3 regions of the Actinoallomurus sp. NPDC052308 genome follow, and region 3 is predicted to be linked to each of the others. Evidence: riboswitches for the same ligand, from Rfam matches in the RefSeq annotation. Region 3 holds a riboswitch; each other region holds the start of a gene.
The links. Region 3 has a riboswitch for cobalamin ahead of AB0L00_RS39730 (ribonucleoside-diphosphate reductase subunit alpha). Riboswitches for the same ligand answer to the same signal wherever they lie in the genome.
Positions count from the first base shown of each region.

Region 1: it holds a riboswitch for cobalamin, as region 3 does, so the genes downstream of both, bluB (5,6-dimethylbenzimidazole synthase) here and AB0L00_RS39730 (ribonucleoside-diphosphate reductase subunit alpha) in region 3, are expected to answer to the same signal.
Region 2: it holds a riboswitch for cobalamin, as region 3 does, so the genes downstream of both, cobN (cobaltochelatase subunit CobN) here and AB0L00_RS39730 (ribonucleoside-diphosphate reductase subunit alpha) in region 3, are expected to answer to the same signal.

Region 1 covers NZ_JBFAUM010000029.1:12,330-22,326, forward strand. Annotated here, with positions in the region: gene AB0L00_RS38340 (sugar ABC transporter permease) at 124-951, shown strand; gene AB0L00_RS38345 (carbohydrate ABC transporter permease) at 978-1,892, shown strand; gene AB0L00_RS38350 (sugar-binding domain-containing protein) at 1,961-4,060, shown strand; gene AB0L00_RS38355 (LacI family DNA-binding transcriptional regulator) at 4,252-5,265, shown strand; cobalamin riboswitch at 5,322-5,518, shown strand; gene bluB (5,6-dimethylbenzimidazole synthase) at 5,551-6,171, shown strand; gene AB0L00_RS38365 (MarR family transcriptional regulator) at 6,212-6,784, opposite strand; gene AB0L00_RS38370 (gamma-glutamyl-gamma-aminobutyrate hydrolase family protein) at 6,855-7,580, opposite strand; gene AB0L00_RS38375 (aldehyde dehydrogenase) at 7,577-9,064, opposite strand; gene AB0L00_RS38380 (APC family permease) at 9,170-9,997, opposite strand, start outside.
Region 2 covers NZ_JBFAUM010000044.1:31,978-41,974, reverse strand. Annotated here, with positions in the region: gene AB0L00_RS43555 (ABC transporter substrate-binding protein) at 1-570, opposite strand, end outside; gene cobN (cobaltochelatase subunit CobN) at 817-4,455, opposite strand; cobalamin riboswitch at 4,518-4,640, opposite strand; gene AB0L00_RS43545 (MFS transporter) at 4,804-6,006, opposite strand; gene AB0L00_RS43540 (MarR family transcriptional regulator) at 6,142-6,600, shown strand; gene AB0L00_RS43535 (helix-turn-helix domain-containing protein) at 6,801-7,646, shown strand; gene AB0L00_RS43530 (VOC family protein) at 7,651-8,043, shown strand; gene AB0L00_RS43525 (AMP-binding protein) at 8,022-8,849, opposite strand; gene AB0L00_RS43520 (Gfo/Idh/MocA family oxidoreductase) at 8,953-9,960, shown strand.
Region 3 covers NZ_JBFAUM010000032.1:30,319-40,315, reverse strand. Annotated here, with positions in the region: gene AB0L00_RS39760 (LysR substrate-binding domain-containing protein) at 1-484, shown strand, start outside; gene AB0L00_RS39755 (iron-siderophore ABC transporter substrate-binding protein) at 528-1,568, shown strand; gene AB0L00_RS39750 (iron ABC transporter permease) at 1,604-2,608, shown strand; gene AB0L00_RS39745 (iron chelate uptake ABC transporter family permease subunit) at 2,605-3,684, shown strand; gene AB0L00_RS39740 (ABC transporter ATP-binding protein) at 3,681-4,508, shown strand; gene AB0L00_RS39735 (ribonucleotide-diphosphate reductase subunit beta) at 4,528-5,484, opposite strand; gene AB0L00_RS39730 (ribonucleoside-diphosphate reductase subunit alpha) at 5,523-7,787, opposite strand; cobalamin riboswitch at 7,885-8,103, opposite strand; gene AB0L00_RS39725 (CbtA family protein) at 8,229-9,086, opposite strand; gene AB0L00_RS39720 (CbtB-domain containing protein) at 9,121-9,336, opposite strand; cobalamin riboswitch at 9,376-9,527, opposite strand; gene AB0L00_RS39715 (histidine phosphatase family protein) at 9,538-9,997, shown strand, end outside.

The sequences.
Region 1 (9,997 bases), on a different contig from region 3:
ACCGCCTATCGCGCACCCGCTCCGCATGAACCGGCGAATCCGGTGGTTTCCCCGCGCAGGACTCAGCCGGTCCGCAGATCACGACGGAGCCGGTGGCCCGGTGCCGTGTTCATCACACCGCACATGCTGGCGCTCGCCCTGTTCATGGTCGTTCCGACGGTCTACGCCGTCTACGACAGTCTCTACCGAACCCGGCTGATCGGCGGCACCAAATACTCCGGGCTCGCCAACTACCGCACCGTGCTCAGCTCCTCGCAGTTCTGGGACGGCGTGCAGCGAGTACTGCTGTTCGGAGTGATCCAGGTTCCGGTGACGATCGCCATCGCGTTCTTCTTCGCCGCGATCTTCGAGGCCGGCATCGTCAAGTTCGACAGATTCTTCCGCACCGTGTTCTTCATGCCGTTCGCGGTGCCAGGGGTCGTCGCGGCGATGATGTGGTCCTTCCTGCTGCTGCCCCATTTCGGCCCGTATCCTCAAATCTTGAAGGCCGTCGGGCTGGGGGACGTCGACTTCTTCTCGTCCAAACTGATCACGCCGACGATCATTCTCATCGTGATCTGGGAGTGGACGGGCTACAACATGACCATCCTCTACACGGCGTTCAAGGCGATCCCCCGGGAGATCACAGAAGCGGCCATCACGGACGGAGCGCGGCTTTCGACCATCATCCTGCGCCTGAAATTGCCGATGGTGCGCCCTGCGATCATCATGCTGCTGTTCCTGAACACGGTCGGGGCGCTTCAGCTGTTCACTGAGCCGTCCATCCTGGCCGCATTCCAGCCGCAGGCGGTCTCCTTCGGCTTCACCCCGACCCTCTTCGTGTACAACACGGCGGTGGGCAGTGGGGACTACAACCTCGGCGCGGCGGCGGCGGTCATCCTCGCGCTGATCATCGGGGCCCTCTCACTCGCCGCCTTCGCGGTGCGCCGCCGCAATGGGGAGTTCCGGTGAGTTCGCGACGGATCACGGAGACTGAAGTGGCCACCTCCAAGCGCAAAGCGCGTCGGCGCCCCGACGGAATCGCACCCCGCCTGTACGGCCTGCCGCGAGGGACCACCACACTTCTGACGCTCGTCAGCGCGGCGTTCGCGCTGTTCATCCTGGCGCCACTGGTCTGGTTGTTGATCAACTCCACCAAGACGCAGGCGAACGTGTACGTGACGCCGGGATTCTGGTTCGCCCGGCCGTTCCGGCTGTTCCAGAACCTGGCCGACCTGGGCAGGAACGTCAGCGGAGCCGGGGTCTACCTGCGATGGCTGGGTAACACCCTGCTTTACGCCGGAGTCGCCGGTCTCGGCTCGACGATTATGTCGGCGATGGCCGGCTACGGTTTCTCGCGTTTCCGGTTCCGCGGCGCCAACAGTATCTTCTACTTGGTGATGTCGACCCTTCTGGTGCCGGTCAGCGCGATCTCCCTGCCATTGTTCCTGGTGTACGCCAAGGTCGGCCTGGTGAATTCGATCTGGGGCATGATCCTGCCCAGCATGGTCTCACCGGTGGGCATCTATTTGATGCGGACCTACATCGACGCGTCGGTGCCGCGCGACCTGCTCGAGGCCGCTCGCCTCGACGGCGCCGGTGAAATACGCGTCTTCGTGCGCATCGCCCTTCCGCTGACGGTTCCCGGTCTGGTGACCGTCCTGTTGCTGACGGTCGTGACCGTTTGGAACAACTACTTCCTGCCACTGGTCATATTCAGCCGGAACAGCCTATATCCGCTGACCGTCGGCCTGTCGGCCCTGTCCCAGGGGGCCGAAACAGGAACGAAGGCCAACATGGTTCCGGTGCTCATCACCGGCGGACTGGTCACGATCCTGCCGCTCATCGTGCTGTTCCTGCTGCTGGAGAGGTATTTCCGCGGTGGCGCGCTGCAGGGGAGCATGACCGGCTGAGTCCCGCCACGCCCCGGCGGCGAATATCCGATTGAACGCCTCCACACGACGTAGATCTTGGAGAAGAAATGTCGTTGGTCCGCCCAGAATATCCCCGTCCGCATTTCGACCGCTCCCATACATGGCTGAGTCTGAACGGATCGTGGCACTTCACCACCGACCCGGCGGGGACGGCCACTCCCGAGGAGTTGTCGCATGAGGACCGCGCGTGGTCCGCGCGGATCACCGTGCCGTTCGCCTGGGAGACCGAGGCGTCGGGCCTCGGCGTCCACTGGCTGGAGTACGGGTGGTACCGGAGGACGATCACGGTCCCGGAGGAGTGGAGCGGCCGGCGGGTCGTCCTGCATTTCGGCGCCGTCCACCACTCGGCCGTCGTCTGGGTGAACGGCACGCTGGTCGGCGAGCACGAGGGCGGCTACACGCCTTTCGAGTTCGATGTCACCGACACCCTGGACGGTCTGTCCGCCACCGTTCTGGTGCGGGTGTGGGCGCCGGTGGACAAGCGAGAGATCGTCCACGGAAAACAGCGCAGTATCCCGCGTGACGACTACGACAGCTGCGCCTTCACGCCGAGCAGCGGAATCTGGCAGTCGGTGTGGCTGGAGGCGCGCCCGGCGACGTACGTCTCGGCGCTCGCGCTCACCCCGTCGGACACCCTCGATGGGATCGTGGCGGGCGTCACGGCCGCAGGCCCGTCGCTGAGCGGCGCTCGGCTCACCGTGTCCGTCGACGGGGGACGGCCGGTGACGACCGAACTCGACGACGGGTCGCCGACGGCGCGGGTGCACCTGCCGATCCAGAATCCGCGCCTGTGGAGGCCGGCCGATCCCCATCTCTACACGGTCACCGTGACACTCGAATCGGCGGACGGCACCGATCGCGTCGAGTCGCAGACCGGCCTTCGGCGGGTGACGGTCGACGGCGAGCACATCCTGCTCAACGGCGAGCGCCTGTACGTGCGAGGCGTCCTCGACCAGGGCTACTGGCCTCGTACCGGTCTGACGGCCCCGGACGACCAGGCGTTCGTCACCGACCTCGCGCTCGCCCGAGAGGCCGGGTTCAACCTGGTCCGCAAGCACCTGAAGCTGGAGGACCCGCGCTTCCTGTATCACGCCGACCGCCTCGGCATGCTGGTGTGGGCCGAGCCGGCGAGCACCGGTGTCTTCACCCCCGCGTCCGTCGCCAGGTTCGAGGCCCAGATCGAGCCGATGGTCCACCGTGATGGGAACCACCCCAGCGTCATCATCTGGGGCCTGTACAACGAGGAATGGGGCCTGGACTGGGACGTTCCCGGCGACCCGGAGAAGCAGGTGGCGGTCCGCCGCGCGTACGAGTCGCTGAAGAACCTGGACGCCTCCCGCCCCGTGGTGGACAACTCCGGCTGGTCGCATGTGGCCACCGACATCGTGGACTGGCACATCTACGACGAGACGCCGGCCGGTTGGGCGGCCAAGGTCCACGCGCTGCTGACGGACCGCAAGCCCGGCTTCCCGGTCGGCCTCGGTCCGGAGATGATCGTGGAGAAACTGCTGATGGCCGATGGCGGCCCGTCCTCCGGGCGGCCCAATCTCAACAGTGAGTTCGGCGGTGGGTGGACCAGCGTCGATCGCGGCTGGAACCTGCGCTGGCAGACCCTGGAACTGCGCCGGCACGACGACCTGTCCGGCTACGTGTGGACCGAACTGTACGACGTCGAGCACGAGATGGCGGGCGTCTACGCCTTCGACCGAAGCCGGAAGGACGGCGGCGGGAACGCCCCGGACCTCGTCAACGCCGACACCGTACTCCTGGTCGACGTCGACCCGCGCGCTCCGGGGCGGGACCTCGTGGTCGGCGGCGACCGGACGGTCGATGTCAACGTCCGGATCTCCCACCACGGGATTTCGGCGATCGAGGCGGTGGTCGTACCCGTTTGGGGCTCGGTGCTCGGCGACTGCGACGCCGCGGCCGTGTCGCGCGCCACCGACGCGATTTCCGTCGCCGATCCGGTCAAAGTGCAGCCTTTCCTGCTCAGCGCGCCTTTCCGGGTCATCGACCGATTGCCCGACGACGTACCGGCGGCTCGACTGCACCTCCTGATCGTGTCAGCGGGCGAGGTCATCGGGCGCTCCTACGTCGATGTCGGTATCGACGCTTATCTGGACTCCTCGGCCCGGGTCGCCACCTGATCCGAGAACCGTTGTCCGGCCGGGTTCCGCCTTAACGGAGATCAGGGCCGTCCGCCGGCCGTCGGGCCCCGGCGGACGGCCCACATGTGGCCACGAACCGCAGAATCCGGGTCGATGGACAGCGGTCTATGCATCGTTGCAATACGCTGGTATCCGATGTTCTCAGGTGCACAATTCTCGAAGAGAGTGCCATGACCAAAGCTCGCCTTCGAGACGTAGCCGCCCGCGCGGGAGTCTCGATTCGTACGGTATCCAACGTCGTCAACGGATATGCGCCGGTCTCGGATGAGACGCGGCTACGGGTCGAGGCGGCGGTGGCCGAACTGGGATACCGGCCGAATCTCCTCGCGCGCAATCTCAAGCGGGGCCGTACCGGGATGCTGGCGCTGGTCGTTCCCGAACTGGACGTGCCCTATTTCGCGGAACTGGCCAGAGCGGTCGTCACCGAGGCACGCCGGCATGGGTACACGGTGGTGATCGATCAGACCGATGGCGAGCCGGACCGCGAACGCGAACTCATCATGGGGGCGAGCGCCGCGCTGTTCGACGGTGTCATCCTCAGCCCGCTCGCGCTGTCCCAGGCGGATCTCGCCATGCGTGACACCACGAGTCCGCTGGTGCTGCTCGGCGAACGGATCGTGGAGAGCCCGTACGACCATGTCGCCATCGACAACGTCGCCGCCGCGCGTACGGCCACCGAGCACCTGATCGATATCGGCCGCACCCGGATCGCCGCGATGGGCGACCAGCCCTATGAGACCGGCGAGACGGCCCAACTGCGCACGCGCGGCTATCGCGAGGCTCATGCGGCCCGAGGCCGTGCTCTGGACGAATCGCTGGTCATCAGTACGCGCCGGTTCCACCGATCCGAGGGGGCGCGGGCCATGGCGACCCTGCTCGATCGCGCCGACGGACCTCCCGACGCCGTCTTCTGCTACAACGACCTGCTGGCCATCGGCGCCATACGGACTCTCCTCGCCCGCGGGTTGCGCGTCCCGGAGGACGTGGCCGTCGTCGGCTTCGACGACATCGAGGAAGGCCGCTACAGCACGCCCTCGCTCACCACCGTCTCACCGGACAAGGACCTGATCGCCCGGCTCGCCGTGGACCGGCTGATCGCACGGCTCGGCGACCGGTCGGAGGAGAAGCCCGCGGAGCTGTGGGCGCCGCACCGACTGGTCACCCGCGAGAGCACCGTGACCTGAACCGGGCGCCGCCGCGTTCGCGGCCGGAGTCCGGGGCGGTCGGATACGCTCGCGACCGGCATGAACCGACGCGAGGTGCCCCTGCTCAGGGGAGAATCGGGAAGCCGGTGAGATTCCGGCACGGGCCCGCCGCGGTGACCGGGGAGCCGCCGTCCACGCGCGTACGCGCAGCCACTGGCCGCCAGGCCGGGAAGGCGGATGGTCAGGCATCGATCCGGGAGTCCGAAGACCGGCCTCGCTCCACCGGCCACCGCCGAGGTGGCCCGACGCAGCGGGAGCCTGCCCATGAACGCCGGCATCTACGACCTGATCCACCGCCGCCGCGACGTGCGCGCCCAGTTCACGGGCACGCCGATACCAGATGAGGTCCTCCACCGGGTCCTGACCGCCGCGCACGCGGCGCCCAGCGTCGGCCTGTCCCAGCCCTGGGACTTCGTCCTCGTCAGGGATCCGGCCGTCCGGCGCGCCTTCCACGACCACGTCCAGCACGAACGCGCCGAGTTCGCGGCCACCCTCAGCGGGGCCGACGCCGACCGGTTCGCGCGGATAAAGATCGACGGTGTACTGGAGAGCAGCCTGTCGATCGTGGTCACCTACTGTCCCGAACGAGGCGGTCCGGCGGTGCTGGGCCGGCACGCCATCGCCGACGCGGGGCTGTACTCGGTCTGCCTGGCCATCCAGAACCTGTGGCTGGCCGCCACCGCCGAGGACCTCGGCGTCGGCTGGGTGTCCTTCTACCGGGAGCCGTACGTGCGTCGGCTGCTCGGCATCCCGGCCGGGATCCGGCCGGTCGCCTGGCTGTGCCTGGGACCGGTCACTCATCTGGAGACCGTGCCGGACCTCGAACGGCACGGCTGGCGCCGCCGACGCCCCCTGGAGACCGTGATCCACCACGACCGATGGTGAGCACTTCGCGCGACACCGGAGAGGACCGGGACCTCGCCGCTCAACCGTGCGAGCGGCGGCCGCTGCGGCGGGGAGGGGGCGGGGCGCCGTCCAGCAGTGAGAGGCGACGCTCCTCCCCCTCCTCCTCCACCTGGAGTACGACCCGGCGCAGCCCCTCGGCGAGGGCCCGGCACTCGGCGGCGCTCAGCCGCGAGGTGACGAACGCCTCCTCCTCGTTGAACCGGGGGAACACGCGCTCCATCAGCTCCTCGCCCTGTGGCGTGAGCATGAGCAGGACGAGGCGTCCGTCGGTCGGGTGATCGGCGCGCCGGAGCAGGCCGCGCGACTCCAGGGTCCGTGCCACGCCGGTCAGCGTCCCCTTGGAGATGCCCGCCTCCTCCGCCACGTGCCGGGTCTCCGGCTCCCCCCAGATCCAGACCACCCACAGCACGACGAACGCCGTCCAGGTCAGGCCGGACTCGCGGAGGACGGAGTTCTCCAGGTGCTGCCGGACGGCGGCCGCGGCCCGGTAGATGTTGGCCACCGCCGCCATCTGCTCGCGGTGGATACGGACGTCACCGAGCCTGGCCTCGGCCAGCTTCTCCGCTTCGGTGATGGATCGGTGGCCGGGCACGTCGCGCTCCTTCGACTGCGGCCCGCGACCGATCGGGGTCGGCGCCGCCTCGGTTGTTCGAAACCGGATTCTACGATCGTCGGCCGCGGGCCGCGCGGACGAAGGCGTCGAACAGCGCCTGCTGTACGGAGTCCTCCGCGGCGGTGTCCTCCGGGTGCCACTGCACGGCCGTGAACCAGGAACGGGAGCCGGGCCGTTCGACGGCCTCGACGGTCCCGTCCCCGGCCCGCGCGGTGACGACCAGGCCCCGGCCGAGGCGGTCGACGCGCTGGTGGTGGAAGCACGACGCCTCGACCTTCTCCGCGCCCGTCGCCCGCGCGACGAGCGACGCCGGCTCCAGCGCGACGGGATGGATGACGGAGCGGTGCTCGCGCTCGGGCCCGCCCATGTCCTGCTCGAGGGTGCCGCCGAGCGCGGTGTTGACGACCTGCAGCCCGCGGCAGATCGCCAGCAGGGGCAGCCCGGCCTCCAGGGCCTGGCGGGCGACCTCCAGGTCGAAGCCGTCCTGCTCGTCGTCCACGTCGTAGACGCTGACGTGCGTCTCCCGGTCGCCGTAGCGGTGGGGGGCCAGGTCGCCGCCGCCGGGGAGCAGGACGGCGTCGAAGCGCGTCAGGCGGTCGGCGACCTCGGCCGGGTCGGCGACACCACCGGGGGCGTGCGGGTGGACGGACGCGGGTTCTCCCCCGGCCCGCCACACCGCCTCGATCAGTTTGCGGGCGTTGACCTCGGCGGCGAAGCGCAGGGCGGAGGTCGTGGCGGAGAAACGGGCGGGGATGGCGATCAGCGGACGGGTCACAGCTGGATCCAGGTCGTCTTGAGTTCGGTGTACTTCTCCAGGGCGTGCACGGACTTGTCCCGGCCGTTGCCGGACTGCTTCACGCCGCCGAACGGGACGGTGAGGTCGCCCTCCTCGTAGCAGTTCACCCAGACCGTCCCGGCACGCAGGGCGCGGGCGACCTTGTGGGCGGTGGACAGGTCGGACGTCCACAGGCCGGCGGCCAGGCCGTACTCGGTGTCGTTGGCCAGCGCGACGGCCTCGTCGAGGTCGTCGAAGGTCAGCACGGACAGCACGGGCCCGAAGATCTCCTCGCGGGCCAGCCGTGAGCCCGGGGCGACCTGGTCGAAGACCGTGGGGCGCAGGTAGCTGCCGCCGCTCTCGGCCAGGATGGGCTCGCCGCCGGCGCGCAGTCGCGCGCCCTCGTCGAGTCCGGTACGGACGTGACCCATGACCCGCTCCAGGTGGCTCTGCCGGGCCAGGGCGCCCATCTCGGTGCCGGGATCCAGCGGATCGCCCACGCGCAGCGCGCGGGCGCGCTCCACCACGGCCTCCACGACCCGTTCGGCGACGGAGCAGTGGACCAGCAGGCGGGAGGGGGCGGTGCACATCTCGCCCTGGTTGAAGAAGATGCCCCACGCGGCGGTGGCGGCGGCCTGCTCCAGGTCCGGGGCGTCCGGCAGGATGATGTTGGGCGACTTGCCGCCCAGTTCCAGCCAGACGCGCTTGAGGTTGGAGTCGGCCGCGTACCGCAGGAAGTGACGGCCCACGGCGGTGGAGCCGGTGAAGGCGAGGACGTCCACGCCGGGGTGGAGGCCGAGCGCCCGCCCGGCGGTCGGGCCGTCGCCGGCGACGACGTTGAGCACGCCGGGCGGCAGGCCTGCCTCGGTGGCCAGGCGGCCGACCATGAGCGCGGACAGCGGGGACCATTCGGAGGGCTTGAGCACGACGGTGCAGCCGGCGGCGAGCGCCGGGGCGACCTTCCAGGAGGCCAGCGTCAGCGGGAAGTTCCACGGGACGACGGCGCCGACCACTCCGGTCGGCTCGCGGGTGACGAGGGCCAGCGCGTCCGCGGCGGTCTGCGGGACCTCGTCGGCGAGCTTGTCGGCCAGCTGCCCGTACCAGCGGAAGGTGCCGATCGCCGCGCGGAGCTCGATGGCGTGGGACTCGCCGATGGGCTTGCCCATCTCCAGGCTGATGGTGAGGGCGAGGTCGGCGCGGTGCTCTTCCAGCAGGTCGGCGAGGCGCAGCAGGGCGCGGCCGCGCTCGACGGGCGCCAGGCGGGGCCAGGGCCCGGAGTCGAAGGCACGCCGGGCCGCGGCCACCGCCGCGTCGACCTCGGCGACGCCGGCGTCGGCGACCTCGGCGAGCACCTGGCCGTCGCGGGGCGAGACCACCGCGAAAGAGGCACCTCCGCCCGCCTCGTCCCTGCCGTCGATGTGGTGCTGAGCCGGAAGGTCGAGTTCCTTGGCGCGGCGCAGTAGTTCCTCGTGCGTGGCGTGCAACGCCTGCCTCTCCTTCGTACGGTGCGGAAACGGTGGTGGGTTCGGTGCGCCGGCCGGGTGGCCGGACCGCCTGACGCGGACCCGCCACCCGGCCGGCGCGTGAGGTCAGCCGCTCGGCGCGGCGCGGCGAGCGCGGGTGAGCCGGGCGGCGACCGCGCTCAGGCCCAGGACGACGGGAACGGTGAGCTCCAGCCAGGTCGCCGTCGTGGCGCTGCCGCCGATGAGCGTGGTGAAGTTGGCGACGATGACCGCGATGGACCCGCCGATCCCCAGCGCGCCCAGGGCGGGGGCGACCAGGGTGTTCCAGAGGCGCCGGTCGAGCCGCTCGCGCCGGAAGAAGACGATCACGGAGATGGACGTCAGGAAGTAGAGCAGCATCATCGCGAGCACGGCCACGCCGCTGAACCAGGAGAAGAGGCTCAGTACCGGGTCCTTGCCGAACACCGCGAACGGCAGCACCAGGACCAGCGCGATCGCCGTCTGGACGCACCCCGCGACCCACGGGGAGTGCCGCTTGTTGATCGCGGCGAGCCCGCGGGGCAGCAGGCCGTCACGGCCGAGCGAGAACAGGTAGCGGTTGGCGGAGTTGTGGAAGGCGAGGATGCCGGCGAAGAGGGAGGTGGCGAGCAGGATCGGCAGGACGTGGTCGGCCCAGCTCCCGAGCGCCTGGGAGACGGGGTTGAAGACGAAGACGGTCGAGTCCCCGCCGGAGAGGGCCTTGCCGGCCGCGCCGGTCGCCTTGGAAGCCCCGTAGGAGGAGATGAGCATCCAGCTGACGAAGGCGAAGAAGCCGGTGATGACGGTGACGGAGAGATAGGTGGCGCGCGGGACGGTCCGGCGCGGCTCCTTGGCCTCCTCTCCGTAGATCGCGGTGGCCTCGAAGCCGAACATCGAGGCGATGGCGAACATCAGCGCCACGCCGGGCGCCCCGTG
Region 2 (9,997 bases), on a different contig from region 3:
GGCGTTCTGGAAGTCGGTCCAGGTCCAAGCCGGCGTCGGATACGAGAGCCCGGCCGCGTCGAACAGCTTCTTGTTGTAGACCAGCCCCAGGTTGTCCACCAGCGCGGGAACGCCGTAGATCTTGCCGTCCGGGGTGGTGGCCGCCTGCCGGGCGGCCGGGAAGAAGTCGTCCCACTTGAAATCGGGGGAGCCCTTCACCAGCGAGGTGATGTCCTGCGTCTGGTGGCGCTTGGCCAGCGTGGTGATCGACGAGCCGAACTCGTAGGCCATCCCGGGCGTCTTGCCGGACACGAACGCGCCGAGCGTCTTCTTCAGGGCGTCGTCGTTGCTGCCGGCGAAGGTGACGTTCACCTTCTCGTCGGGATGGGCCTGGTTCCACTCCTGGCCGAGTGCGGCGATCTCCTTCGCCTCCGGCCCGGTGTAGCCGTGCCAGAAGATGGCCGCGCCGTGGGAGGATCCGGATCCTCCTCCGGAGCAGGCCGCCACGGCCCCGAGAGCGAGCGTGGTGGCCATCGCCATGAGCCGCGTACCGGCCGTACGGCCGAGCAGACGAGTTCTTGCGCGCGTCATTGATAACTCCCTGGGCAGGCCGCCCGCGCATGCGCTTCAGTCAGATTCGGTGCTCGTTTGCGAGCAATGCATGGGACTTTAGATCAGAATCAATCACGTGTACAAGGCGTTCTGCGAACAACACGGTCACATTGCCGCAACCGATCAGCGGTCGATCATCGACGTTCGCGCACGACGGAGCCCCGGGCCGCGCCTGCGAACCCGGGGCTCCGTCTCGTCGTCGGGCGGCCGTCGGCCGCCTCTCGGCTACTCGTCGGCCTCCAGGTCGCCTTCCAGGTCGAGGTAGGTCCGGCGCAGCCGGTCCAGCGTCTCCGGGTCGGGTTCGGCCCACAGGCGGCGGTCGGCGGCCTCCAGGAGGCGTTCGGTGATGCCGCGCAGCGCCCAGGGGTTCGACTGCTCCATGAACGCGCGGTTCTCGGCGTCGAAGACGTACTCCTGGGCGAGCTTCTCGTACATCCAGTCGTCCACCACCCCGGCCGTCGCGTCGTACCCGAACAGGTAGTCGACGGTGGCCGCGAGCTCGAACGCGCCCTTGTAGCCGTGCCGGCGCATCGCGGCGATCCAGCGCGGGTTCACGACGCGCGCCCGGAACACCCGGTGCGTCTCCTCCCCGAGCGTCCGCGTCCTCACCTGGTCCGGCAGCGCGGAGTCGCCGACGTACGCGGCCGGGTTCCGCCCGGTCAGCGCCCGGACCATGGCGACCATGCCGCCGTGGTACTGGAAGTAGTCGTCGGAGTCCATGATGTCGTGCTCGCGGGTGTCCTGGTTCTTGGCCGCGACCGAGATGCGGCGGAACGCCGCCTCCATGTCGCCGCGCGCCTCCCGCCCGTCCAGGCCGCGTCCGTACACGTAGCCGCCCCACACGGCGTACACCTCGGCGAGGTCCCGGTCGTCCCGCCAGTTGCGGGCGTCGATCAGCGGCAGCAGGCCCGCGCCGTACGCCCCCGGCTTGGAACCGAAGATGCGGCTGGTCGCGCGCCGCCAGTCGCCGTGCCCGGCCAGGTCCTCCAACGCGTGGGCGCGCACGTGGTTGTCCGGCTCGTCGAGCTGCGCGACCGCGCCGATCGCGTCGTCCATCAGCGCGATGACGTGCGGGAACGCGTCGCGGAAGAAGCCGGAGATGCGCAGCGTGACGTCGACACGGGGCCGGCCCAGCTCCTCGCGCGGGATGACCTCGAAGCCCGTGACGCGACGGGACGCCTCGTCCCAGACCGGGCGGACGCCGATCAGCGCGAGCACCTCGGCGATGTCGTCGCCCTGCGTCCGCATCGCGGACGTGCCCCACACCGTGAGCCCGACGCTGCGCGGGTACTCGCCGGTGTCGTCCAGGTGCCGCCGGATCAGCGACTCGGCGAGGGACACCCCCACGTCCCACGACGTGCGGGACGGGATGGCCTTCGGGTCGACGGAGTAGAAGTTGCGGCCGGTCGGCAGCACGTTGACCAGCCCGCGGGTCGGCGACCCGGACGGCCCGGCGGGGACGTACCCGCCGTCGAGCGCGTGCAGGACCGCGTCGAGCTCCCCGGACGTCGCGTCCAGCCGAGGCACGACCTCCCGTGCCCCGAACTCCAGCAGCGCCACGACCTCGGGCACCTCACGGCCGAGCACCTCGGCGCAGACCGCCGCCGCCCGGGAGGCGTCCCAGCCGAGCGTCTCCATCCCGACGACGAGCCGGCGCGCGGCCGCCTCCAGCAGGTCGACCACGTCCGACGCGGTACGGGCGGGGCCGTCCACCACCTCGGTCAGCGCCGTCGCCTCGACCCGCGCGCCGGGCACCGCGAGCAGTTCCCGCTCGTCCAGCCCGTACGCCGCCGCGATCGCCGCGCGCAGCCCGGGCAGCGCGCCGGCCCGCCCGGCCCACACCTGCGCGGCGCGCAGCACCGCGAGCACCAGGTTCACCCGCTGCTCCGCCTCCGGCGCCTGCCCGAGGATGTGCAGGCCGTCCCGGATCTGCACGTCCTTGACCTCGCAGAGGTACCCGTCGATGTGCAGGACGAAGTCGTCGAAGTCGGCCTCGCCCGGCTCGTCGGCGACGTGCAGGTCATCGTGCAGTTGGGCGGCCTGCACGAGCGTCCAGATCTGGGCGCGTACGGTCGGCAGCTTCGCCGGGTCGAGCGCCTGCACGGTGGCGTACTCGTCGAGGAGCTGCTCGAGCTTGGCCAGGTCGCCGTACGTCTCCGCGCGCGCCATCGGCGGCACGAGATGGTCGACGATGACGGCGTGACCGCGCCGCTTGGCCTGCGTGCCCTCGCCGGGGTCGTTGACGATGAACGGATAGACCAGCGGCAGGTCGCCGAGGACGGCGTCCGGAGCGCACTCGGCCGCGAGCCCGAGGCCCTTGCCGGGCAGCCACTCGAGCGTGCCGTGCTTGCCGAGGTGGACCACGGCGTCCGCGCCGAACACCTCGTCCAGCCAGCGGTAGGCCGCCAGGTAGTGGTGCGAGGGCGGCAGGTCGGGGTCGTGGTAGATCGCCACCGGGTTCTCCCCGAACCCGCGCGGCGGCTGGATCATCAGCACGACGTTCCCGAACCGCAGCGACGCGAGGACGACATCGTCTCCGTCGGTGTACAGCTCTCCCGGCGGCTCGCCCCAGTGCTCCCGCATCCGCTCGCGCAGCGGCTCCGGCAGCGCGGTGAACCACCGCTCGTAGTCCTTCAGCGTGACCCGGGCGGGCGCGGCACGGAGCTGCTCCTCGGTCAGCCACTCGACGTCGTGCCCACCCGCCGCGATCAGTGAGTGGATGAGCTCGTCCCCGTCCTCGGGGTACTCGCCGACGTCGTAGCCCGCCGCGCGCAGCGCCCCGAGCAGGCGGACCGCCGAGGCGGGGGTGTCCAGGCCGACGGCGTTGCCGACCCGGGAGTGCTTGGTCGGGTACGACGACAGCACGATCGCCAGCCGGCGCTCGGCGACCGGCGTGTGCCGGAGCCGGGCCTGGCGGACGGCGATGCCGGCGACCCGCGCGGCGCGCTCCGGGTCGGCGGCGTAGACCGGGATGCCGTCCGGCCCGTCCTCCTTGAAGGAGAACGGCACCGAGATCACCCGGCCGTCGAACTCGGGGATCGCGACCTGCATCGCGGCGTCCATCGGGGACAGCGCGGCGTCCGACGCCGCCCAGGTCGCGCGGGACGTCGTCAGGCACAGGCCCTGGACGACGGGCACGTCCAGCGCGGCCAGCGCCCCGGCGTCCCAGGCGTCCTCGTCGCCCCCGGCCGACGCGTCCGCCGCCACCGCTCCCCCGGCGGCCAGCACGGTCACGACCAGCGAGTCCGCCCGTCCGAGCAGCTCCAGCAGCCCTTCGTCGGCGGAGCGCAGCGAGCCGCAGAAGACGGGCAGCGCGTTCGCGCCCAGCTCCTCGATCCGCGCGCACAGCGTGTCCACGAACGCGGTGTTGCCGGAGAGTTCGTGCGCCCGGTAGAAGACGACGCCGACGGTCGGCCCGCCGTCCTTCGGCGCGCCGCCCGTACGGTGCAGGCCGTACGCGGGCATCTCCCGTGGCGCCTCGAACCCCTCACCGGTGAGCAGCAGCGTGTCGGAGAGGAAGCGGGCCAGCTCCCGCAGGTTGTCCACGCCGCCCTCGCGCAGGTACGCCAGCGCCTCCGCGGCGACTCCGGCGGGCACCGTCGACAGCGCCATCAGCTCCGCGTCGGGCGCGGCCTCGCCGCCGAGCGCGATGAGCGGCACGTCCCTGCGACGCAGGTCCTCGACGCCCTCCCGCCAGGTCTTCAGCCCGCCGAGCAGCCGGACGACGACGACGTCGACGCCCTCGCACAGGGCGTCCAGGTCGGCGACGCCCAGGCGGGACGGATTGCCCGTCACATACCCGGCGTCCGCGGAACGCGCGGACAGGAGTTCGGTGTCGGCGGTGGAGAGCAGCAGGACACGCACGTGTCGGTTCCTTCCCTCGGGGGTCCTCGCCCCGGCTCGGGTGAAAGGTCGTCGACGGCGGGAAGTCTCCTGACTTCCAGGTCACCGCTCCCCCGCGGCCTTCCAGCTCATCGCCGTGGCCGTACGTGCGGGCTCGCTACCTGGTCACAGTTGCGGGACAGCCCCGGACTCGCACCGGGTTCCTTCCCTCGCCGTCGCGCGCCCAGTCTACGAGCGCGCCCTCACCGGCGCACCGCCCCGGGACCCCACGATCCGGCGCGTTCCGCGCTCACGTCTTCGGGCGGGCACGACGGAGCCCGCCTCGCGAAGGTGCGAGGCGGGCTCCCTCGATGCCGGCGAAGGCGGTGTTCAGAGGCTGCGGGCTCCGGTCGGCAGCGCGGGCTCGGCCGGCCGGGGCGACACGGGGGCGCGGCGGTCGAGGGCGCCGGAGACGAGCGCCACCGCGAGGCCCGCCACGCCGAGGAGGGCGGCGATCCAGGTCGTCGAGGCGTAGCCGAGACCGGCGTCGATGGCGAGGCCGCCGAGGAACGGCCCGACCGTGTTGCCGAGGTTGAACGCCGCGATGTTGGCCGCGGACGCCATCGTCGGCGCGCCCGCCGCCTTGTCCAGCACGCGGGTCTGCAGCGGCGCGATCGTGGCGCTGCCGACCACGCCGAGCAGCAGCATCACGACGACCACCGCGACCTTGCTGTGGACGACGAGGAGCAGGAGGACCGACACGGCGATCACGGCGGCGAGGATCGCGTACAGGCTGGGCATGAGAGCGCGGTCGGCGAGCCTGCCGCCGAGCGCGTTGCCGGCCACCATGCCGAGGCCGAACAGCACCATGAGGATCGGCACCGCCCCCGAGGAGAACCCGGTGACGCGGGTCGCGATCGGCGCGACGTAGGTGATGACGGTGAAGACCGGGGCCCAGCCGAGGGCCGTCATGGCCAGCGCGAGCCAGACCTGGCCGTGCCGGAAGACCGACAGCTCACGGCGGAGGCCGGTGTCGGCGGACGGCCGTGGCTGTCCCGGGACCAGGGTGGCGATGCCCGCGAGCGCGACCAGTCCGATCGCGGTGACGACCCAGAACGTGGACCGCCAGCCGAGGGCCTGGCCGAGCGCGGTGCCGCCCGGTACGCCGAGAACGTTGGCCACGGTCAGGCCGGTGAACATCATCGCGATCGCGCCGGCCCGCTTCTCGGGGCGGACGAGGTCGGCGGCGACGACGGAGCCGATGCCGAAGTAGGCGCCGTGGGCGAAGGCGGTCACCAGGCGGGCGACCATGAGCACGCCGTACGTGGGGGCGAGCGCGCACAGGAGGTTGCCCGCGGTGAACAGCGCCATCAGCGCCACGAGCATGGTCTTACGGGAGATCCGCGATCCGAGCGCGGTCAGCAGCGGGGCTCCGACGACGACGCCGAAGGCGTATCCCGACACCAGGAGCCCGGCGGTGGGGATGGAGACGTGGAGGTCGGTGGACAGGTCGGGAAGCAGGCCACTGATGACGAACTCGGTGGTGCCGATGCCGAAGCCGCCGATCGCCAGGGCGAGCAGCGCGATGGGCATGGAGTCTCCTCCGGATAGACTGGGCGGCGTGAGCAATAACCAGCACACACAATAGTTGCACACGCCTGATACTTGCAGACGCCGACTATCTCACCACGCAATCGGTGAGATGCCAAACGAGAAGAGGGGTGACCCATGCCACTGCCCGATGACGCGGCCGAGGCTCGCGCCCAGGGCTGGCGTACCCTCGCCGCCCTGCACGCCCGGATCGAGGACAGGGTCGAGCGGGCCCTGCAGGCCGAGCACGACCTGAGCGTGAACGAGTACTGCACCCTCCACCTGCTGTCCCGCCAGGAGGACTGGCACATGCGGATGCAGCAGCTCGCGAACGCCCTGGTCCTGAGCCAGAGCGCCACGACCCGCCTCGTCACCCGCCTGGAGAAGCGCGGCCTGCTCCGCCGCTACCTGTGCGAGGACGATCGGCGGGGCATCTACACGGAGGTCACCGAGGCGGGCGGGGAGCTCCTCGCCAAGGCCACCCCGACCCACAACGCGGCCTTGGAGGCGGCACTCGCCGACGCCGCCGCACTCCCGGAACTGGCCCCACTGGTCGGAGCCCTGGAGACCCTCCCCGACCTCACCCCGAGCGGCTGAGGCCGCCGCGCTCCGCGGCTACCGCGGAACGCGACCTTCCGCCTCGGTCACCGGGGACCCCACTCAGCCGAGCCACGTCACCGCCGCCAGGACCAGGAGTCCGGGTCCCAGTCCGCACCCACGACCTCGCCGACCAGCACCGGATCGGCGAACGCGCACCCGACAGGTCGGTGCTGCGAGAGCGGGATACGGTTCGACGCATGGACGGGGCTGGGCGGGTCGGTCAGAGCGTTCGGGTTCGGCCGCCGGCGCGGCTGGCGGCGGTGGTGGCGCGGTGTGTCGGGTATCGATACGAGGGCTTCCCGCCGGGCACGCATCTGGGGCTGCCGTCCCGCCACCTGACCGTGGTCCTCAGCCTGGGCGCCCCGACCCGTACGAGCGGCCCGTCCGGCCGGGCGCCGACCGCCTTCACCGCCCTCGCCGGGGGGCTGCACACCCGGCCGGTGCGGATCTCGCACGACGGCGACCTCGCGGGCGTGCAGCTCGACCTCACGCCGGAGGGGGCCCGTTCGCTGTTCGGGCTGCCCGCGGCCGAGCTCGGCTCGGCGGTCCTGTCCCTCGACGACCTGATCGGCACCCGCGCCCGGGAGCTCGTCGAACGGCTGGCCGAGGCTCCGACCTGGCCGGCGCGCTTCGCCGCGGTCGACGACGTGCTGTCGCGGGGCGTCGGCCGGCTGCCGGCCCCGGCGCCCGAGGTCGGGTACGCCTGGCGGCGGCTCGCCGACACGGACGGCGCCGTGCGGATCGGCGACCTCGCGCGCGAGGTCGGGTGGAGCCGGCGGCACCTGGGCGAGCGGTTCGCGGCGGAGTACGGCCTGCGGCCGAAGGAGGCGGCCCGCGTCATGCGGTTCGAGCGGTCCAAGCGGCTCCTCAAGGAGCCCGGCCGGCCGTCACTGGCGGCCGCGGCGGCGGCGTGCGGCTATTACGACCAGGCGCATCTCGCCCGCGAGTGGAACGAGCTCGCCGGCTGTCCCCCGTCCGCGTGGCTGGCCGGCGAGGAGCTCCCATTCGTCCAAGACGGTGACGGCACCGGCGGGAAACGATGAGGCCATGAGCGAAACACGAGTCTGGCCCGCACTCCGCTACAAGGACGCCCGCGCCGCCATCCGGTTCCTCGTCGACGCCTTCGGGTTCGAGGAGATCGCGGTCTACGAGGACGACGGCCGGGTCGCCCACGCCGAGCTGCGCGCCCCCGGAGGAGGCGGCGTCATGCTGGGCGGCGCCGACCGGGCCGACAGCCCGATCGCCGGTCTGCCCCCGGGCATGGGGTCGGTGTACGTCGTCACCGACGCGCCCGACGCGCTGTACGAGCGGGCGGTGGCGGCGGGCGCGACCGTCGTCCAGGGCCTGACCGACCAGGACTACGGCTCCCGCGACTTCACCGTACGGGACCCCGAGGGCGTGTTCTGGAGCTTCGGCACCTACGCCGGCGCCGGGTCCTGAACCGGAGCCAGGATCGGGCAGCCGAGCCACTCCTCGGCGTGCACCGGCGGCGGGGCGCCCTGCGACACGGCGATGCGCAGGGGCCAGAACGGCTCGCGGGGCGCCTCGGCCGCCAGCCTCGTCAAGAACGCGGACGTCGAGAGCAGCACGCTCGCCCGGTGCCGGCGCACCCGCTCGGCGACCGCGGCGATCGACCGCCGGCCGGAGTCCAGCACCGCGCTGGCCCCGGAGTACAGCGGGAGGAAGACGGTGTTGCGCAGCCCCGCCGGGTCGTAGGTCTTGGGAACGGAGAACAGCACGTCGTTCTCCCGCAGCCCGAACGGCTCCATCGCCAGGAAGGACGCCTCCGGATCGCCGTGCGTGTACACCTCGCCGTACTGCGCGAACGCCGGCGTTCCCGAATGCACCGGGTACGCCGGCGGCGCGGTCGCCCGCGCCATGCCGGTGACGAGCTCACCGGGGGTGATGACCTTCTCGTGCCGTCCGGGCGTGCACACCGCGACCTCGCCCGGGGGGAGCATGGACGCCTCCGGGTCGGCGATCAGCGCGATCGCCCCGATCCGTACGGCGCCGAGGAACGCCCACACGAACTCGATCGACGCCGGCAGCCCGATCACCACCCGGTCGCCCGGCCGTACCCCGTGCGCCCACAGGAACCCGGCCGCACGCCCCGCCCCCCGGTGGACCTCGCCCTGCGTGAAGACGTCCTCACCGCACAGGAACGCCGCCCGGTCACGCCAGCCGAACGCCCGCGTCCACTCGCTCAGCGACTCGGCCAGGTTCGCATCTGGCGACGGGTCGGGCATGCGTGCTCCTTCACCGATCGATGGCCCCCATGGGAGATTAGGCCGATCCCTCGTGCCGGGACAGACCCACAGCGTGATCAAATGGCCATTAAGGAGGCCATCTGTGGACAACCTGCGCGTCGCTCTGATCGGGTATGGGACCGGAGGCGCGGTCTTTCACGCCCCGCTCATCTCCGCCGCTCCCGGTCTGGAGCTGGCCGCCGTCGTGACCCGGGACCCGGCGCGGCGGGCCGCCGTCCGTGACCGGTACGCCGGCGCGGAGCTGCTCGACACACCCGACGATGTCTGGTCCGGTGGGTACGACCTGGTCGTCGTGACGACGCCGAACCGCACGCACGCGCCGCTCGCCCGCGCGGCGCTAGACGCGGGCCTCCCCGTCGTCGTCGACAAGCCGATCGCGGTGACCGCCGCCGAGGCCCGGTCGCTGGCCGGCGGCCCGCTGGTCGTGCCGTTCCACAACCGCCGCTGGGACGGCGACTTCCGGACCGCCGCCCGGCTCATCGGCGAAGGAACGCTCGGGCGGGTGCTGCGGTTCGAGTCGCGGTTCACGCGCTGGCGCCCGCAGATCAAGCCGGGCTGGAAGGAGACGGCCGACCCGGCCGCCGCCGGCGGCGCCCTGTACGACCTCGGCGCGCACCTCATCGACCAGGCGATCACGCTGTTCGGCCCGCCGGTGGCCGTCCACGCCGAGCTGGACGTACGGCGGCCCGGCGCCGAGGCGGTCGACGACGCGTTCGTCGCCCTGACCCACGCGAACGGCGTCCGGTCCCACCTGTGGATGGGCGCGATCAGCGCGGACCTCGGCCCGCGCTTCCGGGTGCTGGGGGACCATGCCGCGTACGTCACCTACGGCCTGGACGTCCAGGAGGACCAGCTCCGCGCCGGCCGCACACCGGAGGACCCGCAGTACGGCGTGACGCCGCCCGAGGCGTACGGGCGGGTCGGCACCCCCGGCGACACCCACCCGGAACCGACCGACCCGGGCAGCTACCAGGACTTCTACCCGGCCGTCGCGGCGGCCGTCCGCGGCGACGGCCCGCCCCCGGTCACGCTCGAGGATGCCGTGGTCGGCCTGGAGATCATCGAGACCGCGACCCGCCAGACCGGCTGACGCCTCCGGGCGGCGCCGTGGCACGGCCCGCCCGGGA
Region 3 (9,997 bases):
GGCCGCCGGCCCGGGCGCCGACGTCCCTGACGCCGCCCGCCCTGACGCCGTCGGCCTGGACGCCGACGACCCGATGGCCGCGCTGCGCTCGCTCGCGGACCACCCGTGGGTGATGGAGCCCGAGGGCACGGCCGCACGGCACTGGGCCATGACCCTGTGCCGCAACGCCGGCTTCGAGCCCGACGTACGGTTCGAGACCACCGACCTCCTGCTCCACCTTCGCCTCGTCGAGCAGGGACACGCCGCCGCCTTCCTTCCCGACCTCGTCTGGAGCGGGCAACCCCCGACCGTCACACTGCGGCGGCTCCCCGACGGTCAGCGCGCACGCCGCCTCTTCACCGCCGTACGTAGCGGCCGCAGCCGGCACCCCGCCGTCCAGGCGTGCCGGGACGCCCTCCTCCGGGCGGTCGCCCTGCGCTCCGCCCAGCTACCGGATCGGCACGACTGCCGGCGCCGCAATTTGCGCAGTTCCGGCATAGGTTAGGCTCACCTAACTGCTAGCTGATCCACAGCCAAAGGAGCCTCGGGTGTCTCTTCGGCGTCGCGGCACGGCCGCCGTCGCTCTCGCCATCACCGCCGTCCTGTCTCTCGGGGCGTGCGGCGGTGGGTCCACCGGGAACGGGAAGGAGGGCGGCGCCGAGACGAAGAACAGGCAGTCGGTCGCCAAGGGCGGGAAGGACTTCGCGAGCGCCGCGGAGAAGACCGCGGCGATGGGGACGGACGCCAAGCCGGGCCAGTGGCCGCGGACGATCACGCACGCGATGGGCCGTACGGTCATCAAGGCGCAGCCCCAGCGGGTGGTCGTGCTGGACGTCGGCGAGCTCGACAACGTCGTCTCGCTGGGGATCAAGCCGGTCGGGCTGGCCCCGACCGAGGGGTCGCCGGAGCTGCCGTCGTACCTGAAGAACGACGCGGGCACACCGAAGAACGTCGGCACGATCAGCAGCCTCAACCTCGAGGCGATCGCCTCGCTCAAGCCCGACCTGATCCTGGGCAGCCAGCTCCGCGCCGCGGACTCCTACGACGAGCTCTCGAAGATCGCCCCCACGGTCTTCTCCATTCGCCCCGGCTTCACCTGGAAGGAGAACTACCTCCTCAACGCGGCCGCGCTCGACCGGACCGCGCAGGCCCAGGCGAAGCTCGCCGCGTACAAGGAGAAGGCCAAGGCCCTCGGGGTCAAGCTGGGCGCGAAGAAGCCGACCGTGTCGATGGTGCGTTACCTGCCCAACGGCGTCATCCGGCTGTACGCGAACGCCTCCTTCATCGGCACCATCCTCAAGGACGTCGGCATCCCGCGCCCGAAGAACCAGGACATCAACGACCTGGCGGCCGAGGTCAGCGCCGAGAACATCGACCAGGCCGACGCCGACTACATCTTCACCGGCGTGTACGGCGACCCGAAGGCCACCGACAAGAGCAAGGCCCAGAGCAACCCGCTGTGGAAGAACCTGAAGGCGGTCAAGGACGGCCACGCGTACGACGTGCCGGACGAGACCTGGTACCTCGGGCTGGGCGTCACCGCGGCCGACGCGGTCCTGGACGACCTGCAGAAGTACCTGACGGCGTGACCGCCCGTCCCCGGAAGAGAGGGTGAGCGCGGCGCATGTCGCCATCGACCCGCCGCCGTGTCGCCTGGCTGCTGGCGGCCTTCCTGTCGCTGCTCGTCGCCGTGCTGCTGAGCCTGGCGGTGGGCAGCCGGCAGATCGGCCCCGGAGAGGTGTTCCAGGCCCTGCTGCACGGCGGGACCAGTGACAACGCGCAGGTGGTGCGGTCGCTGCGGGTGCCCCGCACCGTCATCGGCGTGCTGGTCGGCGTCGCGCTCGCGCTGGCCGGCACCGTGATGCAGGGCGTGACCCGCAACCCGATCGCCGAACCGGGCGTCCTCGGCGTCAGCCAGGGCGCGTCGGTCGGCGTGGTGTGCGCGATCGCCTTCTTCGGCGTGCACACGCTCGTGGGCTATGTCTGGTTCGCGTTCGCGGGCGCGGCACTGGCGGCGGTGGGCGTGTACGCCGTCGCCAGCGGCGGGTACCGCGGCGCCTCGCCGGTCAAGCTCGCCCTGGCCGGCGCCGCGATGAACGCGTTCCTCGCCTCCGTCGTCTCCGGGATCGTCACCACCAACGCCCGCGCCCTGGACGAGTTCCGCTTCTGGCAGGTCGGCTCGATCAGCGGACGCGGCAGCGAGATCATCGGCCAGGTGGGTCCGTTCCTGCTGGCCGGTCTGGTGCTGGTCGCGGCGATGTCCCGCGGGCTGGACGCCCTGGCCCTCGGCGACGACGCCGCCATGGGTCTGGGCCACAACGTCGCCCTGCTGCGCGCGCTCGGCGCGCTCGGGGCCACCGTGCTCACCGGGGCGTCGGTGGCCGCCGTCGGTCCCATCGCCTTCACCGGCCTGGCCGTACCCCACATCGCGCGCGCCCTGGTCGGCACCGCGCACCGCTGGGTGCTACCCCTGGCCGCGCTGCTCGGCCCCGTGATGCTCCTCGTCTCCGACGTGCTCGGCCGGATCATCTTCCCTCCCTCGGAGGTACCGGTGGCCGTCATGACCGCGCTGCTCGGCGTGCCGTTCCTCATCGCGCTCGTACGCCGCAAGACGGTGGTGGCCTCATGATCACCCCGGTGTCGAGCCGCCCGAGGGCCGTACGGCCGCCCGGTCATGCCGTGCTGCGGCTCGGGCGCGCCAGCCTCCTGGTGCATCGCCGGGCCCTCGTGGTCGTGGTGGCGCTCGCCGTGCTGCTGGCCGCGGTCGTGGTCGCCTCCCTGTGCGTCGGCCAGTCCTTCGTCTCCCCGGTGCAGGTGTGCCGGGTCCTGCTCGGCCGGCCCAGTCCCGACGAACTCGTCGTCGGCACCCTGCGCCTGCCACGCCTCGTCGTGGGCCTGCTCGCCGGGGCCGCCTTCGGCGTGGCCGGCGCTCTGGTCCAGACCGTCGCCCGCAATCCGCTGGCCAGTCCCGACGTCATCGGCGTGACGCACGGCGCGGGCGCGGCGACGGTCGCCGCGATGAGCTTCGGCGTCGCCTCGTACGACGCCCTGCCGTACATCTCCGTCGGCGGTGGCCTCGCGGCGACGCTGCTGGTGTACGTCTTCGCGTGGCGGCGCGGACTGCACGCCGCACGCTTCGTGCTGGTCGGCATCGGCATCTCGGTCGCCCTGGGCTCTCTCACGCAGCTTTTCCTCACCAAGGGCGACTACCTCGTCGCGCAGCAGGCCAAGGTCTGGCTGACCGGCTCCCTCAACGGGCGCGGGTACGACCACGCGGCGCCGCTCGCCCTCGTCATGCTGGTGGCCCTCCCGGCGGCGCTGTGGGCGGCCCGCGCCCAGCGCGGCGCGCTCTTCGACGACGACACGGCCACCTCCCTGGGCGTGCCGCTGGACCGGATCCGGCTCGGCCTGGCCGTGCTCGGGGTCGCCCTGGCGTCGATGGCGACCGGCGCCGCCGGGCCGATCGACTTCGTCGCCCTGCTGGCACCGCAGATCGCCCGCCGGCTCACCCGTACGGTCCAGATCCCCCTGCTGTCCTCCGCGCTGGCCGGCGCCCTGGTCGTCGTCGTGGCGGACCTGCTGGCCCGCCGCCTGTTCGCCCCGATCGAGCTGCCGGTCGGCGTCCTCACCGCCGTGGTGGGCGCCCCGTACCTGATGTGGCTCATCGTCCGTACCCGCAGCCGTTCCGGAGGCACCACCCCATGAGCAGTCCCGGTCCCAGCCGCCTCATGGCGCAGGACCTGACCCTCGCGTACGAGGACCGGATCGTCGTGGACGGACTGGACCTGGAGATCCCCGACGGGCAGGTCACCGTCATCGTCGGCCCCAACGCCTGCGGCAAGTCCACCCTGCTGCGGGCCCTCGGCCGGCTCCTCAAGCCGCGCCGCGGGACGGTGCTGCTGGACGGCGCCGAGCTCGCCCGCGTCTCCCGCAAACAGATCGCGCGGACCGTGGGCGTCCTGCCCCAGTCACCCACGCCCCCGGACGGGATCACCGTCGCCGACCTGGTGGCACGGGGCCGGCAGCCGCACCAGAAGTGGTGGCAGCAGTGGTCGGAGGACGACGAGCGGGCCACCGCGGAGGCGCTGGAACGCACCGCGACCGCCGACCTCGCCGAGCGGCCGGTGGAGGAGCTGTCGGGCGGCCAGCGCCAGCGGGCGTGGATCGCGATGGCCCTGGCCCAGGACACCGACCTGCTGCTCCTCGACGAGCCCACGACGTATCTGGACATCGCCCATCAGGTGGAGGTCCTGGACCTCATCCGGCAGCTCAACCATGAGCGCGGCCGCACCGTCGTCGCCGTCCTCCACGACCTCAATCAGGCCGCCCGCTACGCCGATCACATCGTCGCCATGAAGGCCGGCCGCGTCATCGCCCAGGGCCCGCCACGTGACGTGGTCACCGCGGACCTGGTCCGGGAGGTCTTCGGCCTGACGTCCGTCGTCGTCCCGGACCCGGTCACCGGCGGCCCGCTCGTCGTGCCCGGCATGGCCTGGCGGCCCGAGGCGGAGGACGACCGCGCCCGGTAGCCGCGGCACGCGCCGAGGGTCAGAACGCCTCGTCGAGACTGACCGTCCCTTCGACGGCGACCTGGTAGGCCGACACCCGGCGCTCGAAGAAGTTGGACAGCTCCTGCACGTCCTGCAGCTCCATGAACGGGAACGGGTTGGCGGTGCCGTACCGCCTCGGCATGCCGAGGCGGGCGAGGCGCTGGTCGGCGACGTTCTCCAGGTAGGCGCGCATGTCGGTGGCGGTCATGCCGGACAGGCCGTCGCCGCACAGGTCGTGGGCGAAGGCCAGCTCGGCGGCGACGGCCTCCTCCAGCATCATCGTGACCTGCCGGGTCAGCTCCTCGTCGAACAGGTCGGGCTCCTCGGCGCGTACGGTGTCCACGACGCTGAAGGCGAAGTCCATGTGCAGCGACTCGTCGCGGAACACCCAGTTCGTCCCCGAGGCGAGGCCGTTGAGCAGGCCACGGGAGCGCAGCCAGTAGACGTAGGCGAAGGCACCGTAGAAGAACAGCCCCTCGATGCACGCGGCGAAGCAGATGAGGTTGAGCAGGAACGCCCGCCGGTCCTCCCGGCCGCGCAGCCGGTCCATCGCGCCGAGGGAGTCGATCCAGCGGAAGCAGAACTCCGCCTTGTCGCGGATCGACGGGATGTTCTCCACGGCGGCGAACGCCTTGGCCCGCTCGTCGTGGTCGGGGAGGTAGGTGTCGAGCAGGGTCAGATAGAACTGCACGTGCACGGCCTCTTCGAACAGTTGCCGTGACAGGTACAGGCGGGCCTCGGGCGCGTTCAGGTGCGTGTAGAGGTTGAGCACCAGGTTGTTGGCCACGATCGTGTCGCCGGTGGCGAAGAACGCGACCAGCCGGTTGACCAGGTGCAGTTCCTGGGAGGTGAGCCGGGACAGGTCGGCGAGGTCGGAGTGCAGGTCGACCTCTTCGACGGTCCAGGTGTTGCGGATCGCGGCACGGAACCGGTCGTAGAAGGCCGGGTAGCGCATCGGCCGCAAGGTCAGATCCAAACCAGGGTCGAGCAAACTCATTGGCATGCCTCGCAGGTCTCGGGGTTCTCCAGGGAGCAGATGAGCGCTTCCTCCTGGACGGGGGCGACGGTCGTCTGCGCGATCCGGGTGGCCGGCCGGGATCGCAGGTAGTAGGTGGTCTTGAGACCCGACCGCCAGGCGTAGGCGTACATCGACGACAGCTTCCCGATCGTGGGAGTGGCCATGAACAGGTTCAGCGACTGGGACTGGTCGATGTAGGGCGTCCGCGCCGCGGCCAGGTCGATCAGCGCCTTCTGCGGGAGCTCCCAGGCGGTGCGGTACAGCCGCCGCAGCTCTTCGGGAAGCTCCTCGATCTCCTGCACCGATCCGTCGGCGCGCTTGATCGCGTCACGGACCCGCGGCGTCCACAGCCCGCGCGCCTTGAGGTCCGCCACCAGGTAGGTGTTGATCTGCAGGAACTCCCCCGACAGGGTCTCGCGCTTGAAGACGTTGGACACCTGCGGCTCGATGCACTCGTAGCAGCCGGCGATGGAGGCGATGGTCGCGGTCGGCGCGATCGCCACCAGCAGCGAGTTGCGCAGCCCGGCCGCGCCGATCCGGGCCCGCAGCGCCTCCCACTCGTCGGCGTGCACCCGCTCGGCGTCCGGCCAGTGGTCCGGGTGCAGGACGCCGCGGGCGGCGCGGGTCTGGTCGTAGGAGGGGTGCGGGCCGTAGGTCTCGGCGAGCGCCGCCGACTCCCCGTACGCCGCGAGCGCGATCTCCTCGGCGACGCGGGTGGACAGCGCGAGCGCCTCGGGCGAGTCGAAGGGGAGCCGCAGCCGGAAGAACACGTCCGCCAGGCCCATCACGCCGAGCCCGATGGGCCGCCACCGCCGGTTCGCCCGGGCCGCCTCCGGCGTCGGGTAGAAGCCGCGGTCGATCGTACGGTCCAGGAACCGCACGGCCGTACGCGCGGTCGCCCGCAGCCCCGCCCAGTCGACCCCGTCGTCGGTCACGTGGGCGGCGAGGTTGATCGAACCGAGGTTGCACACCGCGGTCTCGGCGTCGTCGGTGACCTCGAGGATCTCGGTGCACAGGTTGGACAGGTGGACGACGTTGCCGGGCTCGGCGGTCTGGTTGCAGGTGCGGTTGGCGGCGTCCTTGAACGTCATCCAGCCGTTGCCGGTCTGGGCGAGAGTGCGCATCATCGCCCCGTACAGTTGCCGCGCCGGGATCTGCCGGACGTACCGGCCCTCGGCCTCGGCCGCGCGGTACGCCCGGTCGAACTCCTCGCCCCACAGGTCCACCAGTTCCGGCACCTGCGCGGGGTCGAACAGCGCCCAGGTCTCATCCGCCTCGACCCGGCGCATGAACTCATCCGGCACCCAGTTGGCCAGGTTGAGGTTGTGCGTACGGCGCGCGTCCTCCCCTGTGTTGTCCCGTAGTTCGAGGAACTCCTCCACGTCGGCGTGCCAGGACTCGAGGTAGACACACGCGGCCCCCCTGCGCCGGCCGCCCCGATTGACCGCCGCGACGCTCGCGTCGAGCGTCCGCAGCCACGGCACGATCCCGTTGGAGTGCCCATTGATGCCCCGGATCAGCGAACCCCGGCTCCGCACCCGACTCCAGGAGATGCCGATGCCGCCGGCGTACTTGCTCAGGCGCGCCACCTGGCCGTACCGCTCGTAGATCGCGTCCAGCTCGTCTTGCGGGGAGTCCAGCAGAAAGCACGAGGACAGCTGTGGGCGGGCGGCGCCGGAGTTGAACAGCGTCGGCGAGCTCGGCAGGTACGCCAGCCGCGACATCAGCCCGTGGAGCTCCGCCGCCTCGGCCACGCTCTCGGCCAACCCGCAGGCCACCCGCAGGAACAGATGCTGCGGCCGCTCCAGCACCCGCCGCGTCGTCGGATGCCGCAACAGGTAGCGGTCGTAGACGGTGCGCAGCCCGAAGTAGGTGAACCGGTCGTCGGCGGCGTGGTCGACCAGCGCCTCCAGCGCCGCCGCGTTACGGGCGACGAACTCCGCGATCCGCTCGTTGAGCAGCCCCTGCTCATAGGCGGCCGCGACGGACTCGGCGAACGTCACCGGCCCGGTCTCCTTCGCGATCGACCGGGCCAGCAGCCGGGCCGCCACCCTCGAGTAGACCGGGTCGGTGACGACCAGCGCGGCGGCCCGCCGTACGGCCTCTGCCAGATCACCTGCTCCGGCGATGAGCAGCGGATCGGCGCCCGGCAACCCGGCGCAGACACGCTCGATCTCGGCCGCGAGCGTGGGCTCGGGAGCGGCGATGGCCGTGGGGGACGCGATGAGCTGTTGTGTCACGTGCTCTCTCCTGGCGGGCTTCACGCTCGCGGAAAGGAGGCGCACGGACGACAGACTCCGCCGCCGGCCCTCCCGCGAGGCCTGGACGACCGCGCGCTCTCGCGCACGGGTCACTGGCAGGTCTTCGGACTCGCGGGCAGCACACCCGTCCATCGGGCGTGTCCTACTGACCGTCGCTTCCCAGGCCCGATCGAGCCCAGTGCCGTTGACGGCGGTCGTTCCCGCTCACCGCTGCGGGGCAGTCCCGGACTCTCACCGGGTTCCCTTTAACACCCGCCACAGGAGGCGCAGGTGAACCAGCAACACGAGAACCATACATGTAGTGGTTGATGCTGCGTACCACCCCTAGATATTGGGAGCTGTGGAGGAAAAGAAGGAGAACGCGGGCACGCCGAACAGCCCCCGGCGGTGATCCGCCGAGGGCCTTCAGGGAACCTGTGGCTACGCCGTGGCCGACGCCTGCGCGGTTCGGGTCCCCTCGGCCGTACTGGCGAGGAGCCGTTCGGCCATCGGGGCGAAGCACAGGCCGATCGCGGCCCACATGATCGCCTGTGCGGCCACCGAGTACAGGCGGAAGGAGAACAGCACGTCAGCCGGGAACCCCGGATAGACGATCCGCCCCTGCCCGTTGCGCAGCGGCAGCGGTGTCTCCGTCGCGTGCCGGCCGTACTCGTGGACGTTGGCCGACAGGTGCCCGAGCGAGGGCAGCGCGAACATCACGACGCCGAGTGCCGCGACGCAGGCCAGCCCGGCCAGCAGAGTCGCGTTCCAGTTCCCGAACCGGGACTTGAGGCGCTGCCCCAGCCAGACCGCCAGGATCAGGAAGGCGATGGAGAACCCGACCATCAGCAGGTACAGGCCGCCTCGGTCGCGGATGGTGTCCTCATGGCCGATCGCGGGCGGGTTGGCCGGGTACTTGGCGAAGGGGATCAGGTAGAACCCCAGGAACCCGCCGAGGGCGACCAGCATCGCCAGCGTTCGTGGCCGTAGGTTGCCGGTGCGGCCGCAGGCCAGGATGTAGGCGACCGCGTACAGGCCGCCCATCGCGGCGCCGAACACGATGACGCCGACGCCGATGCCGACGTTGGCCTGGACGGTGCGGCTGAAGATGTCCGACTCGGCGGCCTCGGGCGCGATGCCCGCCGCCTTGTCGAGCATGGCCTGGGCCGCGTCCCGGCCACTCTCATAGTCGATGGCCGCCTGAATCTGCGGTTCGGCGAAGATCCGTGCGAAGACGAACGCCAGGATCCCGCCGACCGCGCCCACGAGCAGCCCACGCAGGATGAATCGCCGTTCCACGGCGTACTCCTCAGGTGTGGTGTCGCGAACGAGATCAGTGGCAGGGGAAGCCGAGGAAGTGACGGGCGTCGTGGACGAACTCGTGGATGGCCATGTTGTTGCCGAAGACCGAGGTCGCGCCCTGGTCGACGCCGATGAAGTAGTAGGCGGCCAGGCAGAGCAGCACGGTGCCGAACAGCCACAGTGCGGCGCGGGTGCCCGACACCACCACGGGCGTCGCAGACGAAGTGGGCAGCGTCGAGGTCGTCATGTCACAGCCTCCTAAAGGGATCCAGCGTCCCTGTCACGGGTGGAGCGCTTCGATGGCGGAGGGTCTGACTCTCCGGCTCAGAGCCGGATCACAGTGGCGCGACCGTGCCGGATTTGCACCGGCTTCCTCTTACCATCGCGTTCGCCCGGATCGTACGGCCGAAAATCGGCACCGTCAACGTCGCAGGAGGTCGCCTACTCCATGACCGTTCGGCTCGCGCTCATCGCGCACGCGGCCACCCCCGCCACCCGCGAGGCCCGTTTCCCCGACGACGAACCCCTCGACACCCACGGAGCCGAGGCGGCCACGGCCGCCTCGGGAACGTTGCGCCGCGTCGCGGCGGCCTACCACGGGCCCGAGGAACGCTGCCGGCAGACCGCCGCCGCGCTCGGCCTCGAGGCCGTCACCGCTCCGGCCCTGGCCGATCTGGACGCGGGCGCCTGGCGGGGCAGAACCCTCACCGAGGTGGAGGCGGACCACCCCACCGACCTGTACACCTGGCTGACCGATCCCCACGTGGCCCCGCACGGCGGCGAGTCGCTGTCCGAACTGATCGCCCGGGTGGCGAACTGGCTGGCCGAGCTCCCCGCCGACGCCGGCAGACTCGTGGCCGTCACCCACCCCGCGAACATCCGCGCCGCCGTCCTGCACGCGCTGGGCG